3 regions of the Pseudomonas sp. CDFA 610 genome follow, and region 3 is predicted to be linked to each of the others. Evidence: riboswitches for the same ligand, from Rfam matches in the RefSeq annotation. Region 3 holds a riboswitch; each other region holds the start of a gene.

Region 1 (5,369 bases), on a different contig from region 3:
CGCGTTTCGACCAGCCCCGCCGCCTGCATCCGCGACAACGCATCGCGCACCACCGTGCGGCTGACGCCCTCGGCTTCCATGATATGAAGCTCCGAAGGCAACTTTTCGCCACGCTGAAGCACACCGTCACGCATGCGCTGGGCAAAGCGGTCGACCAGGGTTTCAGCCAGGCGGCGATGATTCTTTTGCGAGGAAAGCGCGTTGTCCGACATTGCAGCCTCATGTCTATCGAATACCCGAGTATAGGCTGCGATCCCCGCACAAAACACGCCCTGAGTGAGGTTATACTCAGCGCCCCGATACGGACCTGATCACCCGCCATGGAACCTACCGCATCCCCGAAAGGCCGCCGTTCCAGCCTGACCCAGCAATTGGTCGCCGAATTCGCCCGCAAAATTCGCGAAGGCGAGATCCAGAGCGGCGAAAAGCTGCCCACCGAGCAGGTGATCATTCGGGAAACCGGGGTCAGCCGTACCGTTGTCCGTGAAGCCATGTCACGCCTGCAGGCCGAAGGGCTGGTCGAAACCCGGCATGGCATCGGCACCTTCGTCGTCGACGCCTCCCAGGCCAGGGCCGATCAGTCGGACGAGCTGTCCATCGGCACGCCCGGCGACGCCGTGGCAATCATTGAACTGCGACTGAGCCTTGAGCCCGAAGCTGCCGCGCTGGCTGCACAACGTCGCACGCCTGAACAATTGAGCGCCATTCGTCAGGCCCTCGACGAGTTGCACCGCTGCGTCCGGACCGGCCAGGATACCCTGCAGGCCGATTACGAATTCCATCGGCGCATTTCCCTGTGCACCGCCAACAGCTTCTTCACCGACGTGATGAACCAGTTGGGCAGCAGCATCCTGCCGCGCGCGCGCAGTGGTTTCGGCAACATCGCGTCGTTGCAGATGGAAGACGATCCTCATATTCAGCAGCGTGAGCAGGAACAGATCTTCGACGCCCTCGCCCATCAGGATCGCGACGCCGCCCGGGCCGCCATGCGCCTGCATCTGCTCAACAGCCTGCAACGCCTGCGTGCAAAGCCGTAGCGAGCCCATCCCTTATCGTTTACCATGCCGCCCGTCGGTTTCCGAGAGGAACTAACAGGGAATTCGCCCGCCTCGCGCCACGAGCCGAAACGAAACTGCCCCCGCAACTGTAGGCATTGAGCCAGTTCCACCACTGCCACTGGGTGATACCCGGGAAGGCCGGAGCCAGGCGATGACATGCCAGTCAGGAGACCTGCCGACCTTAATCAATCACTAACCGGCGGGGTGTCCGGGAAGGACATCCGCGCATGGCCTTATTGCGCCAGTTGCTGCTGTTTCCGGCAGACCGGGATGTGTTTTCCTGTTGTGCATGCGCCCTGACACACGTTCGAATCGAGGTCGCATTCCATGTCACTGCCCCGCCTTGTCGCACTCGCTGCCAGCCTGACCCTTTCAAGCCTGGCGCTCGCCGCACCGACCCACTATCCGCTGACTATTGAAAACTGCGGCTACTCGCTGACCTTCGCTCATGCGCCAGCCAGGGCCGTGACCATTGGGCAATCGGGCACCGAGATGTTGTACGAATTGGGCCTGGGCAACAGGCTGGTCGGTACCTCCCTGTGGTTCAACGATGTACTGCCGCGCTTCAAGGAACAGAACGACAAGGTCGAGCGTCTGGCCAACAACGAACCCAGCTTTGAGGCCGTGATCGGCAAACGCCCCGAACTGGTTGCCGTGCAACTGGAATGGATGGTCGGCAAGCAAGGTGCAGTCGGCACGCGGGAGCAGTTCCACGAACTGAAGATTCCGACCTACCTGATGCCGTCTGACTGCGAAGGCAAAGACAATCTGGTCGGCGCCGACGGCACGCGCCTCGAAGCGTTCCGCATCGAGACCATCTACAAGAGCATCGAGCAACTGGCGCAGATCTTTGATGTGCAGGATCGTGGCGACAAGCTGGTCGCCGACCTCAAGGCCCGCCTGAGCGCTGCTGTGGCCAATGTCCAGCAGAACCATGCCAAGGACGTGTCGGCGGTGTTCTGGTTCTCAAGCTCCGATCTGAAAGCCGATCCTTTCGTCGCGGGCCGCAAGGGTATTCCGGACTTCATGCTCAATAATCTGGGGATGCGCAACATCGTCCAGTCCGATGAAGAATGGCCGACCGTTGGCTGGGAAACCATCGCCAAGGCCAACCCGAGCATTCTGGTGATCGCCCGCATGGACCGCCGCCGCTTCCCGGCCGACGACTACCGCAAGAAAATCGAATTCCTCAAGTCTGACCCGGTGACCCGCAACATGGACGCTGTGAAGCACGACCGCATCGTGATCATCGACGCAGAAGGCATGCAGGCCAGCCTGCGTCTGTTCACCGGCATCGAAGAGCTGTCCGCTGCCGCCAACCGTTTCAATGCCACTCAATGAGATTGCCTGTCGCACTCGGCCATGTGATCTGGGTCTCGGCGGTGCTGGTGCTGGCCATCATCCTCGGCGCCGCGATTGGCGAAACCTCGATCAGTCTGCAGGTGGTGTTTCAGGTACTGGCCAACAAGCTGTGGGCGGCGGGCTATGTGCTTGATCCCATCGATGAAGGCATTGTCTGGAATTACCGCCTGACCCGCGCCATCGTAGCCGCTGCCTGCGGTTCGGGGCTGGCTATTTGTGGCGTGGTGCTGCAGTCGCTGTTACGCAACCCGCTGGCCGATCCTTATCTGCTGGGCATTTCAGCCGGCGCCTCGACCGGCGCAGTCATGGTGGCGATTCTGGGTTTCGGTGCCGGGGTCATTTCCATGTCGGCAGGCGCTTTCGTCGGCGCGCTGGTGGCGTTCTCTCTGGTCGCTCTGCTCGCCCACTCATCGAGGGGCAACACGGCCGCCGGGCAAATCATTCTGGCGGGTATTGCCGGCTCGCAACTGTTCAACGCGCTGACCTCGTTCCTGATCACCAAGTCGGCCAGCTCCGAACAGGCACGCGGCATCATGTTCTGGTTGCTGGGCAATCTGAGTGGCGTACGCTGGCCCTCGGTGTGGATGGCTGTGCCCGCAGCTCTGTTCGGTATGCTGGTGTGCCTTTGGCATCGTCGCGCGCTGGATGCGTTCACCTTTGGCAGCGACTCCGCTGCTTCACTCGGCATCGCCGTGCGACGGGTGCAGATCGTGTTGATCGCCACTGCGGCGCTGGTGACAGCGGTGATGGTCTCGATTGTAGGGTCCATCGGTTTCGTCGGTCTGGTGATTCCGCATGCGGTAAGAATGCTCACCGGCGTACGCCATGCCCGGCTGGTGCCGCTGAGCGCCTTGAGCGGTGCACTATTCCTGATCGCGGCCGACATTCTTTCGCGCACGCTGATCAAAGGCCAGGCGCTGCCGATCGGGGTGATCACCGCCCTGATCGGCGCACCTGTGTTTGCATTGATCCTCATTCAGGGGAACAGGACACGATGAGCGCCTTCAGTCCCGATGTCGCTACCTCGGTGCTCGGTTGCACAGGACTGGGCTATTCGGTTCGCGGCGCGACCCTGCTGCGCGACGTGGACCTGAGCATCGCCCAAGGCGAGACACTGGGTATTGTGGGCCCGAATGGCTCTGGCAAATCGACGCTGCTCAAATTGCTGTCCGGCATCCACAAGCCGTCCAGCGGTCAGGTAACCATCGGCGAACGTCCTCTGTCGAGCCTGAACCGGCGCGACGTCGCCCGGGCGCTGGCGGTGGTCGAGCAACAGGCCGAAACAAGTGACGCGATCACTGTACTGGACGCCGTGGAACTGGGCCGCACGCCCTGGCTGTCGGCGCTGGCGCCCTGGAGTGACAACGATGACCGGATCGTTCGTCAGGCGCTGGTGGACGTGGACATGCTGCCCTTCATCAAGCGCGCCTGGCATACCTTGTCGGGCGGCGAACGGCAACGGGTGCATATCGCCCGGGCGCTGGCACAGAGGCCGGGAATCCTGTTGCTGGACGAGCCGACCAATCACCTGGATATCCAGCATCAGTTGACCATTCTCGGTCTGGTCAAGGCGTTGCCGGTCACCACGGTCATCGCCCTGCATGATTTGAATCAGGCATTGGACTGTGACCGGGTGGCCGTAATGGAAAAAGGCCGCATGGTCGCACTGGGCGCACCCGCCGAGGTGCTGACGCCCGAGCGGCTGCTGGACACCTTCGGTGTGATCGGCCGCTGGCTGACCGACCCGTTCGATGGCTCACGGATTCTGCGTCTGCGCTCGCCCTGAAGCCCCCTTCTCAACCCCACCGACAGTCAGTAAATGCCGCCGCAGCGATCAGCGCAGGTGCGCAGCGCGGCCCATGGCACTACAATGCGCGCTTTGCCCGCCGTCGGATGCCGTAGCCATGTCCCTACCCAAACACCATCTGGAATTGCTCAGCCCCGCACGGGACACGAGCATCGCCCGTGAAGCCATCCTGCATGGCGCCGACGCGGTGTACATTGGCGGGCCAAGCTTCGGCGCACGACACAACGCCTGCAACGAGGTCAGCGATATCGCCGAACTGGTGAAATTCGCCCATCGCTACCACGCGCGCATCTTCACCACCATCAACACCATCCTGCATGACGACGAGCTGGAACCGGCCCGCACGCTGATCCACCAGCTCTACGATGCAGGCGTGGATGCGCTGATCGTGCAGGACCTCGGCGTTCTGGACATGGACATTCCGCCCATCGAGCTGCATGCCAGCACCCAGACCGACATCCGTACTCTGGGTCGGGCGAAGTTTCTCGATCAGGCAGGTTTCTCGCAGCTGGTATTGGCTCGTGAGCTGAACCTGCAGGAAATCCGCGAGATCGCCGACGAAACCGACGCGGCCATCGAGTTCTTCATTCACGGCGCGTTGTGCGTGGCGTTCTCCGGGCAGTGCAACATCTCCCACGCACAGAACGGCCGCAGCGCCAACCGCGGCGACTGCTCCCAGGCCTGCCGTCTGCCCTACACCCTCAAGGATGATCAGGGTCGCGTCGTGGCCTTCGAAAAGCACCTGCTGTCGATGAAAGACAACAACCAGAGCGCCAACCTGCGCGCGCTGGTTGAAGCGGGCGTGCGCTCGTTCAAGATCGAGGGCCGTTACAAGGATGCGGGCTACGTCAAGAACATCACCGCGTACTACCGCCAGCGTCTGGACGACATTCTGGAGGACCGCCCGGATCTGGCGCGTGCCTCCAGCGGCCGTACCGCACACTTCTTCGTGCCTGACCCGGAAAAGACCTTCAACCGCGGCAGCACCGATTACTTCGTCAGCGACCGCAAGATCGACATTGGTGCGTTCGACACGCCGACCTTCACCGGCCTGCTGGTCGGCAGCGTGGAGAAACTGGGCAAGCGCGACCTGATCGCGGTCACTCACGAGCCGCTGTCCAACGGCGACGGGCTGAACGTGC
Region 2 (5,369 bases), on a different contig from region 3:
ATCGCGCAAGACAGCGACGCCATGTCCATTTCCGGCAAGGTGCGACGACCAAAGATGTGCTGCTCGCGACCTTCCATCAGCGCGGCAACCAACACCTCAGCGCAGTCATTGATGCCTTCGACCTTGAGCTTCATGAACTCTTCGGTGCGTTCGCCCAGTGCCTCGGCCGTGCGGACCCGCTCTTCTTCGACCTGCGCCTGCATCCTGCCGCGCAGTGCCGGGTCGCTGATCCGGATGAACCGCCAGGGCTGCATCAGCCCGACGCTCGGTGCCTGGTGTGCAGCCTCCAGCAAACGGGCGAGCAGTTCGGGCGCCACGCTGCCACCGACGAAGTGCCGCATGTCGCGACGCTCGGCAATAGCGCGGTACACCGCTGCCCGCTCTTCATCATTGAACGCGTGCTCGGTCATGGCTTGAACAGGGCCGCAATCGCCTGGGGACAGGACGGGAAATAGAAGTGAATGTAGGAAGCGGTCAGGCGACCCTCGCGATAAACCGCTTCGGCACCGCGCCCGCCGTTGGGGCTGATGCCTCGGGCAATCGGCTGCAATTCAGTCGTAGTCAGCGAGTGGTGATAGGTGTGGCCGCGCAACTCGCCTTCCGGCATTTCGACTGCTTGCAGGGCCAGCGCTGCCAGACGCTTCTGCATGGCCGCCTCGCCCGCCAGCAGGCCAACCAGTTCGGCACGCACGCCCTCAACATCGGTCAGGGCTTCCAGCAGATACAGCATGCCGCCACATTCGGCCAGCATGGGTTTGCCGGCCGCGTGGTGCGTGCGGATGTCGGCCAGCATCGTGGTGTTGGCGGACAGTTCAACGTGATGCAGCTCCGGATAGCCGCCGGGCAAGTACACGCTGTCAGCCTCCGGCAAATGGCTGTCGCGGATCGGCGAGAAGAAGGTCAGCTCGGCGCCCATGGTGCGTAGCAGGTCGAGGCTCGCGCCGTAGGTGAACGCAAAGGCTCCATCGCGGGCCACCGCAATGCGCACGCCCTCCAGCAAGCGCTCGACATGTACAGGTTCTGGCGCAGTGAATGTTACCGCTGGAGGCAAGGCCACCTCGCAGGTGCTGGCCAACGCTGCGGCAGCCATGTCCAGGCGCAGATCAAGGTCGTTGAGTTCGTCGGCCTGGACCAGCCCCAGATGGCGACTGGGCAGCTCGAAGCCGGTTTCACGGGACAGCGCACCGTACCAGCGCAAGCCTTCGGTCAGGCTGTTTTCCAGCAACTGCGCATGACGCACCGTACCCACGCGGTTGGCCAGCACGCCGGCAAACGGCAGATCAGGCTGATAGCGCGCCAGCCCCAGCGCCAGAGCACCAAAGGTCTGCGCCATGGCCGTGCCATCGATCACGCCGAGCACCGGCACACCGAAATGGCGCGCCAGATCAGCGCTGGACGGCGTACCGTCGAACAGGCCCATCACGCCTTCGATCAGGATCAGGTCCGCCTCTTCGGCCGCCTCCCACAACAGGCGACGGCTTTCGTCGGCACCGACCATCCACAGGTCCAGTTGAAACACCGGTGCCCCGCTCGCGCGCTCCAGAATCATCGGATCGAGAAAGTCCGGGCCACACTTGAAGACGCGCACCTTGCGCCCCTGATTGCGGTGCAGGCGTGCCAGCGCCGCCGTGACCGTGGTCTTGCCCTGGCCGGATGCGGGTGCAGCAATCAGAACTGCCGGACAATCCCTGGGGGTTCTCATGACCGAATGCTCACAACTGAAAGGCTCACAGTTCTATACCTTTCTGCGCCCGAATGCCGGACTGAAATGCATGTTTGACTACGCCGATATCCGAAACGGTATCTGCCAGGTCGATCAATTCGGGTTTGGCACCACGGCCGGTCACTACCACATGCTGCATCGGCGGACGGGCCTGCAAGTCGGTCAATACCTGCTCAAGATCCAGATAGCCGTGCTTGAGGGCAATGTTCAGCTCGTCGAGCACGACCAGACCGATGGCCGGGTCGCGCAGCATTTCCAGACTCACGGCCCAGGCGGCTTCGGCGGCCGCGATATCGCGCTGGCGATCCTGGGTTTCCCAGGTGAAGCCCTCGCCCATCACGTGATAGCGCACCTGCTCGGGGAAACGGCGGAAAAACATTTCTTCGCCTGTGCTGTTGCGCCCCTTGATGAATTGCACCACGCCGCACTGCATGCCGTGGCCCATGGCGCGCGCGAGCATGCCGAACGCCGAGCTGCTTTTGCCCTTGCCGTTGCCGGACAACACCAGCAACAGACCGCATTCATTGGGTGAGCTGGCGATACGCTCGTCCATCACGGCTTTCTTGCGCTGCATGCGCGCCAGATGGCGTTCGTCGCGTTCGGGGGATTCGTTCATCTCGGCTCTCCGCTCGGGGGGTCGCGAAAGCAGACGGAAGGACAGCACTGAACAGCACGGCAACGCCCTGCACAGAGCATCACCCTCCGTGATGCCATTGAGTATTTCAGGCCGGTCTCCGGGCTCATGAGCGGGTCACCCTGACAGTGCGCCTTCCCGCGTCGAAACGCAGTGGCATCATGCACAGCCTTGACTCATTTACCGTTGCGGGGGCAGCGCCGGAATCGAATCGTCAGACCCTCACCGGCTTCCCTGTTTCACCCTGCCAATCGGGAGGATTGCAGAGCACCTGAAACAAACCGCGAAGGGTAGAGGGTTGGGGGTGGAGCGTCAATCGACACCGCAGTACCGAGGGCATAAAGGCCATTCACCTGCATGGCACCGCCGGAGGGCGACACGCAATTGAACCTCAGCCATCAGGGTGTCTCTATCCCTTACTGGACCCAGCCTTTTTCGATGGAGATTCACGATGTTCAAAATCAGACCACAGTACGCCGTACTGCTTCTGCTCGCAGGCGGCCTTGCGGCGTGCGGCGAGTCTTCGACCTTGCAGGTCTCGGATGGAACAGGGCCTTCTCCCACACTGCCGGAGCCCAATAAGACACTGATTCCGACGGTCAACATCGCTCCGGCCATCGGCTGGGAAAAAGACGCCAAACCGGTGGCTGCGCCAGGCACTCAGGTCGGCGCCTTCGCTGAACATCTGGATCACCCGCGCTGGCTGTATGTGCTGCCCAATGGCGATGTGCTGGTTGCGGAAACCAACTCGCCGGCCAAACCGGATGACGGAAAAGGCATCCGCGGCTGGGTCATGGAGAAGGTCATGGGCCGCGCCGGTGCAGGCGTACCGAGCGCCAACCGCATCACCCTGCTGCGCGACACCAACAACGACGGCGTGGCCGAAACCCGCAGTGTCTTCCTGCAGAACCTCAATTCGCCGTTCGGCATGACACTGGTGGGAAACAAGCTGTACGTGGCCGACACCGACCGGCTGATCAGCTTCCCCTATGAAAGCGGCCAGACTTCAATCAGCGCGCAGCCGACCAAAGTGGTCGATTTGCCGGGCGGCACGCTCAATCACCACTGGACCAAGAACGTCATCGCCAGCAAAGACGGCAGCAAGCTGTACGTGACCGTCGGCTCCAACAGCAACGTGGCCGAGAACGGCATGGACAAGGAAGAAGGCCGTGCAGCGATCTGGGAAGTGGACCCTGCCACCGGCAACCACCGCATCTTCGCCTCGGGCCTTCGCAACCCCAATGGCATGGACTGGGAGCCTGCCACTGGCAAGCTGTGGACCGCCGTCAACGAGCGTGACGAGATCGGCAGCGATCTGGTGCCCGACTACGTGACCTCGGTGCAGGACGGCGGTTTTTACGGCTGGCCTTACAGTTACTACGGCCAGCACGTGGACGAGCGCGTCAAACCGCAGAACCCGGCCCTGGTCGCCAAGGCCATCTCCCCGGATTACGCGGTCGGCCCACACACGGCTTCACTGGGGCTGGTCTTCGCTGACGGCAAGACACTGGCAGCACCGTTCAACGAAGGTCTGTTCATCGGCCAGCATGGCTCCTGGAACCGCAAACCGCACAGCGGCTACAAGGTCGTGTTCGTGCCCTTCAGCGGCGGCAAACCCAACGGCGCACCGGTTGATGTGCTGACCGGCTTCCTCAACAAAGACGAAAAAGCCATGGGCCGCCCGGTAGGAGTAGTCAATGACCATCGCGGCGGGTTGCTGGTGGCGGATGATGTGGGCAATAAGATCTGGCGGGTGACGTCGATAAAGGCGGCTCAGTAGATACAAGCTGCCTCAGGGCGTAAGTTTTATAGGAGGCGGTGGCCGGCGACATGGCTGTTTCAGGCACTGAGAACGCTGGTCAGGAAACCGGATCACCGGCAAGCCGCCTCCCACATTCCCCTGCCAACTGCCATACATAGACAGGCGCTTGCGCCCTCGAAACGGCGGTAATCAGGGACGATTCTGCGCCAGGTTCGACGGTTGAATCACGCGCTTGGCGTTGAGGTAAGCCTTCTGCCAATACGGCTTGTCGAGGCTGTCCAGCTTGACCGTGCCACCGGTAGCCGGCGCATGCACGAAGCGGCCTTCGCCGACGTAGATCCCGGCATGAGAAACCTGCGAGCCACCCGAGGTGGCGAAGAACACCAGATCCCCTGATTGCAGCTGTTCACGGCGCACGTTCGGCGCGCCCATCACCACCATGTCACGCGTGGAGCGCGGCAGGGATATCCCCGCAGCATCACGGTACACATAGCCGATCAGGCCACTGCAATCGAACCCCGAATCCGGTGTGTTGCCACCCCAACGATAAGGCGTGCCGACCAGCCCCAATGCGCGAAACAGCACATCTTCGGCAGCCTGGGAAAGAATCTGGGGAGGAGCAGTCACCACCGGACGCTGAACGACCCGGGGCTGGGGAGGCGGCGGTGCGCTGGCGCAGGCGCCAAGCAACGCAACAAAAGAGATAACCATCAGGCGCAAAGCAATCGACATAACCACAACAACCTGATCCGGATGCGGCTTACGCTGCCGAGAAGCTCAAAAACGAAAACAGGCCATCGGCCTGTCTGCGTTTTCCATATTTCGTTTACTTACGGCGTTTTACTGCGGTCTTGACTGTAGTCGATGTCATCGCCGTTGTCTGCGCGGCAACTGCGGGCGCCTTCACTGCAACGGCACCGGGTGCCATTGCCAGAGGACGCTTGGCTTCGATGAAGGTCTTGCTCCAGTACGCGTCATCGAGGCTGTCGATGCGCACGCCACCGCTGCGGCGGCTGCTGGAGTGAATGAACTGATCGTTACCGGCATAGATTGCTGCGTGGCTGACACGACCGCGGCCGCGTGTGCTGAAGAACAGCAGATCACCCGGTTTGAGGTTGTTGCGCGACACCAGAGGTGCATCCACGTTGATCATTTCGCGGGTCGAGCGTGGCAGGTTCATGCCGGCCTCTTCGCGAAACAGGAAACCGATGAAGCCGCTGCAATCGAAGCCCGAACGTGTCGAAGTGCCG
Region 3 (5,369 bases):
CAGCAGTTCGGTTGGTCGCGGCCCCTGCCAAGGCTCGGCAAGCTCGCAATCCAGCGGATCGAAGCCCAGATCGAATGCCTTGCTCAACGCCCGCAACAGGCTCGACTGGGCTCCGCGGCCGTCGCCACGGGGAATTCGCAACAGGGCCAGCAGCGTGTCGGTGCGCAAGCGACCTTCAGGTGACTGACCAAAGATATGCAGACCATCGCGGATCTGCGATTCCTTCAAATCACACAGATAGGTGTCCAGACGCGGCAGCCAGACTGCAACGTCTGCATCGCAGTCGGTCGATTCATCCAGCGCCAGTTCCCGGTCGATCTGCGTTTCGCGGACCAGCTTGAGGATATCGCGTTGCAGTTCGCGGGCGCGGCGCGGGTCGAGCAACTGTGCTTCGTAATATTCGTCGGCCAGCAATTCCAGATTGCGCAACGGACCGTAGGTTTCGGCGCGGGTCAGGGGCGGCATCAGATGGTCGATGATCACGGCCTGCGTACGACGCTTGGCCTGCGCACCCTCGCCCGGATCGTTGACGATGAACGGATAGATGTTCGGCATCGGACCCAGCACAGCATCCGGCCAGCAGTTTTCCGACAGACCTACACCCTTGCCGGGCAGCCACTCCAGGTTGCCGTGTTTGCCGACATGCACCATCGCGTGCGCACCGTAGGCCTTGCGCAGCCAGAAGTAGAAAGCGAGATAGCCATGCGGCGGCACCAGATCCGGGTCGTGATAGACCGCGCTCTGATCGACCTGGTAGCCCCGTGCGGGCTGAATGCCGACAAAGGTCAGGCCGAAGCGCAGGCCTGCGATCATCATCCGCCCGCTACGGAACATCGGATCGGCGTCCGGCGCCCCCCAGCGGGCGTTCACCGCATCACGATTGGCCTGCGGCAGCGCGTTGAACGCGTCCAGATATTCATCCAGCGCCATGCTCTGCTGACACGGGCGCTGATCAATGCTGTCCAGATCGTTGGTCACGCCGCCAAGCAATTGCTGAATCAGCTCGGTGCCGCTGTCAGGCAGCTCGGACACCGGATAACCCTCAGCCTGCATGGCGCGCAGGATATTCAGTGCGGCAGCCGGCGTGTCCAGCCCGACGCCGTTGCCGATACGACCGTCGCGAGTGGGATAGTTGGCCAGAATCAGCGCGACACGCTTGTCGCCATTGCGCAGCCGCGCCAGAAGAATCCAGCGCCGCGCCAGTTGCGCGACGAAATCCATACGCTCGGGATGAGCCCGATAGCAGACCACATCGGACTGACTGCGCTCACTGCGCCACGCCAGGTCCTTGAAGCTGATGGGACGGCTGATGATGCGCCCGTCCAGTTCCGGCAGCGCGATGTGCATCGCCAGATCGCGCGCGCCCAGGCCCTGCTCGCTGGCCTGCCATGCAGGCTCGTTGTCCTGCGCACAGATGGCCTGAATGACCGGCACGTCGCGTCGGAACGGTCGCAGGTGCGGTGCTTCCGGACTCGACTGGGCAAAGCCGGTGGTGTTGAGGATCAGCTCAACTCCGGCCTCATCCAGCCAGTCTTCTACCTGCGTGAAGCAGCCAGCCTCCTTGAGGCTGGCGACGGCGATCGGCAAAGGGTTGAGGCCCTGTGCCTGCAGTCGCGCGCAGAATTCGTCGATGAAGCCGGTGTTGGCGGCCTGCAAGTGCGAACGATAAAACAGCAACGCAGCCACAGGCTGGTCACTGAGCCAGTCGGCCTGCCAGTCGGCCAGTCCGGCAGTTGCCCGCTTCGGATGATAAACAGCGGTACGTGGCAGCGGCTGAGGCTCGGCCCAGGCGTAATCGTGACCGAGCCAGGTGCTGGCGATGCAGCTATAAAGGTCCAGCGCATTTTGTAGACCGCCCTGACGCAGGAACTGCCACAGCCGGTTGCAGTCGGTTGCAGCAACGGTGCTCAGGTCGATCAGTTCCGGATCGTGCCGGTCACACCCCGGCACCATAATCACCGTGACGCCTTGCGCAGCCAGCTCCATCAGCCGCTCGACGCCGTAACGCCAGTAACCAATGCCGCCGTGCAGAGAAAGCACAATCACTTTGGCGTGACGCAGTACCTCATCGACATACAGATCGACCGAGGCGTGATTCTGTATCTGCATCGGGTTGGCCAGACGCAGGCTGGGGTAATCTTCAGGCATCTGCCGGGCCGCTTCGGCCAGCAGCGCCAGGCTCGAATCGCCGCTGCAGAGAATCACCAGATCGGCCGGGGTCTGCCCAAGATCAGCGATGCTGTCGTCGGGTACGAAACCGCCGGGCTGGGTTCTCAGCAGGTGCATGGGTCAGTCCTTGCTCATCTCACGAAGTTTTGCTTCCAGCCCTTTATAGACCTCTTCCTCCAGCAAGCTGTTGAGCTGGGCTTCAAGCGCAGTGGCATCCAGTTCCTGGCCAATCAACACCAGATTAGTGATGCGTTCTTCGTCCGCACGCCATGCACGGTCAAAGTGCTTATCAAAACGTGTGCCCACGCCCTGGATCAGCAGGCGCATCGGCTTGCCGGGAATCGCGGCAAAACCTTTGACGCGCAGAATGCCGTGCTGCACGACCAGTTGGTTCAATGCATTGAGCAGTAAAGCCTCTTCGGCCTGAGGCAGTTTGATGGAGATCGAGTCAAACGCGTCGTGGTCGTGATCATCGTCTTCACCGTCATGATGATCATGATGGGTCTTGCGACCGTCGATGTGGACTTCCGATTCGGCACCGACGCCCAGCAACACGCTGATCGGCAGACGACCACTGCTGGCCTCGATCACCTTGACGGCGGGCGGCAGTTCCTCAGAGACTTCTGCGCGAACCGCAGCCAACCCTTCAGCGTCGATCATGTCGGCCTTGTTGAGGATGACCAGGTCAGCGCTGGCCAATTGGTCGGCAAACAGCTCGTGCAGGGGCGACTCATGATCCAGATTCGGGTCCAGCTTGCGCTGGGCATCGACCTGGTCCGGGAAGGCCGCAAACGTACCGGCCAATACCGCCGGACTGTCGACCACGGTGATGACCGCATCGACGGTGCAGGCGTTACGGATTTCCGGCCATTGGAAAGCCTGAACCAAAGGCTTTGGCAGCGCCAGGCCGCTGGTCTCGATCAGGATGTGATCCAGATCGCCGCGACGAGCCACCAGTTCGCGCATCACCGGGAAGAACTCTTCCTGAACCGTGCAGCACAGGCAGCCGTTGGCCAGCTCATAGACACGCCCGTTGGCTTCTTCTTCGGTACAGCCGATGGTGCACTGCTTGAGGATTTCGCCGTCGATACCCAACTCGCCGAACTCGTTGACGATCACCGCGATGCGACGCCCTTCGGCGTTATCGAGCATGTGACGCAACAGGGTAGTTTTACCCGAGCCCAGAAAGCCGGTGACGATGGTGACGGGAAGCTTGGCCAGTGTTTTCATCAGATGCCCTTGTGGCAATGCGGCGGGCAAACAGGACGAGAACCGCGTGCGACACACACGGATCAAATCGCCACCGGATCACCCCGCCCGGTTGTAGTGAGAATTCGCGGGCCTTGGCCCGGGTCGAGGCAGGTCTCCTGGCTTACGGCAGCGCATTGCAGGCTTTCGAGCCTTGCGATACGCATTCATCGCGCCTTCCCGCCGGGGCAGTGGCTGTGCGACGAACATGACCGATTACAGTTGCGGGGGCAGCTGCGGCATCGACCGCATTCCCGTCTTAGCTGCGCTTGAGCACTGGGCTGCAAGCGAAGAACCTCGAACCGGCAAGGCTACGCAGTGACCGCTGGCAGGTCAATCGCTGAGATTGACGATCCCCCGCCACGCGTGGTCTCCTGTGCGCCTTGTTACGGGTGCCCCTCACGGGGTGAAACGGGAAACCGGTGCGCTCAGATCGTTGAGCAAGTCCGGTGCTGCCCCCGCAACGGTAAGCGAGAGGAAGTCAGATCCACTGTGCTCCGGCATGGGAAGGTGACTTCGAAGGAGAGACAGTGCTGTCTCGTCCCCTCGCGAGCCCGGAGACCGGCCCGCTACGTTTGCAAATGACACACCCGCGGTGGGCGGGCGCCATTGAAGCCTCTGACGTTCGTCAGCGGGTATCTGTGCGCATGGCCCGCTTTTGCCCAACGACTCAGAGGGAACGCCATGACGACCATCAGCAGCAGCCATCCGGCCACAGCCAGCTCCACCCGCACGCAACGTCTCACCGCAGCCATCAGCGCCGCCCTGCTGGGCGCGTGCCTTGTGTACTTTGCCGGTTTCTCGCACATTGCCGCCGTGCACAACGCGGCACACGATACCCGTCACAGCGCCGCCTTCCCTTGTCATTGAGGACACCACAATGTTCAAGCGAATCGCTTACACCGCAGGTTTCACCGGCCTGCTCGCCGCGCTGTTGCTGACGCTGTTGCAAAGCTTCTGGGTCGTCCCGTTGATCCAGCAGGCCGAAACCTACGAAAACGCCCCTGCCGAACACGTGCATGAACATGCCAGCGGCGTCGCGGCCGAGCACCCTCATGAACATGACGAAGCCGCCTGGGAGCCGGAAGACGGGTGGCAGCGCGTGCTGTCCACCACCGGAGGCAATCTGGTGGTTGCAGCAGGATTCGCGTTGATGCTCGCTGGGCTTTATACCTTGCGCGCACCGGGCAGCCCGCTTCAGGGTGCCGGCTGGGGACTGGCCGGTTTCGCCGTGTTCGTGCTGGCCCCGACGCTGGGCCTGCCGCCGGAGCTGCCGGGCACTGCAGCCGCCGAGCTCGGTCAGCGTCAGCTCTGGTGGGTCGGCACCGCAGCCTCCACCGCTGCTGGTCTCGCGCTGCTGATCTTCGGTCAGAATCTGCTGCTCAAAGTGCTGGGCATCGCCATTCTGGTTGCACCGCATGTGATCGGCGCGCCACAGCCGCTGGTTCACGAGCGCCTTGCACCCGAGACGCTGGAATCGCAATTCATCGTGGCCTCGCTGCTGACCAATGCCGTGTTCTGGGTGGCATTGGGCATGATCAGCGCCTGGCTGTTCCGTCGCAACAACGTCGATCTGCAACATGCCGAACCACACCCGGCCTGAGCAGACGATCACCCTGCCCGCGTCTGTCATCGTCGCGGGCCTGGGGTGTCGGCGCGGTTGCTCTGTCCTGCAGTTGCATGCACTGCTGGAGCAGCACCTGAAGGCGCATGGACTGGGCATGGCCGATGTCACGGCGCTGGCCTCCATCGACCTGAAAAGCGAAGAGCCCGGCCTGCTGGAATTGGCGCAGCAACTGGCCGTTCCTTTGGTGCTCTTCAATGCGGCGCAGTTGGTGTACTGGGATCTGCACCTCACGCATCGCTCGGCGAATGTCCTGCAACACACCGGATGCCACGGCGTCGCCGAAGGTTCGGCGCTGGCGCTTGCGGCGCAACTGGGTGATGGCACC

The links. A riboswitch is a leader RNA that binds a small molecule or an ion and turns the genes downstream of it on or off. The one in region 3 is predicted to bind cobalamin.
Region 1: another riboswitch for cobalamin. It lies ahead of KDX39_RS01115 (ABC transporter substrate-binding protein); the one in region 3 lies ahead of cobW (cobalamin biosynthesis protein CobW).
Region 2: another riboswitch for cobalamin. It lies ahead of cobO (cob(I)yrinic acid a,c-diamide adenosyltransferase); the one in region 3 lies ahead of cobW (cobalamin biosynthesis protein CobW).

The regions. Positions count from the first base shown of each region.
Region 1 covers NZ_JAGTPM010000001.1:231,149-236,517, reverse strand. Annotated here, with positions in the region: gene KDX39_RS01125 (FadR/GntR family transcriptional regulator) at 1-212, opposite strand, end outside; gene KDX39_RS01120 (FadR/GntR family transcriptional regulator) at 321-1,037, shown strand; cobalamin riboswitch at 1,056-1,252, shown strand; gene KDX39_RS01115 (ABC transporter substrate-binding protein) at 1,386-2,399, shown strand; gene KDX39_RS01110 (FecCD family ABC transporter permease) at 2,396-3,418, shown strand; gene KDX39_RS01105 (ABC transporter ATP-binding protein) at 3,415-4,206, shown strand; gene KDX39_RS01100 (peptidase U32 family protein) at 4,325-5,369, shown strand, end outside.
Region 2 covers NZ_JAGTPM010000010.1:206,846-212,214, forward strand. Annotated here, with positions in the region: gene bluB (5,6-dimethylbenzimidazole synthase) at 1-410, opposite strand, end outside; gene KDX39_RS19935 (cobyrinate a,c-diamide synthase) at 407-1,702, opposite strand; gene cobO (cob(I)yrinic acid a,c-diamide adenosyltransferase) at 1,728-2,339, opposite strand; cobalamin riboswitch at 2,432-2,647, opposite strand; gene KDX39_RS19945 (PQQ-dependent sugar dehydrogenase) at 2,809-4,137, shown strand; gene KDX39_RS19950 (C40 family peptidase) at 4,309-4,851, opposite strand; gene KDX39_RS19955 (C40 family peptidase) at 4,946-5,369, opposite strand, start outside.
Region 3 covers NZ_JAGTPM010000007.1:129,640-135,008, forward strand. Annotated here, with positions in the region: gene cobN (cobaltochelatase subunit CobN) at 1-2,286, opposite strand, end outside; gene cobW (cobalamin biosynthesis protein CobW) at 2,290-3,399, opposite strand; cobalamin riboswitch at 3,510-3,732, opposite strand; cobalamin riboswitch at 3,791-4,001, shown strand; gene KDX39_RS14495 (CbtB domain-containing protein) at 4,102-4,287, shown strand; gene KDX39_RS14500 (CbtA family protein) at 4,298-5,020, shown strand; gene KDX39_RS14505 (cobalamin biosynthesis protein) at 4,998-5,369, shown strand, end outside.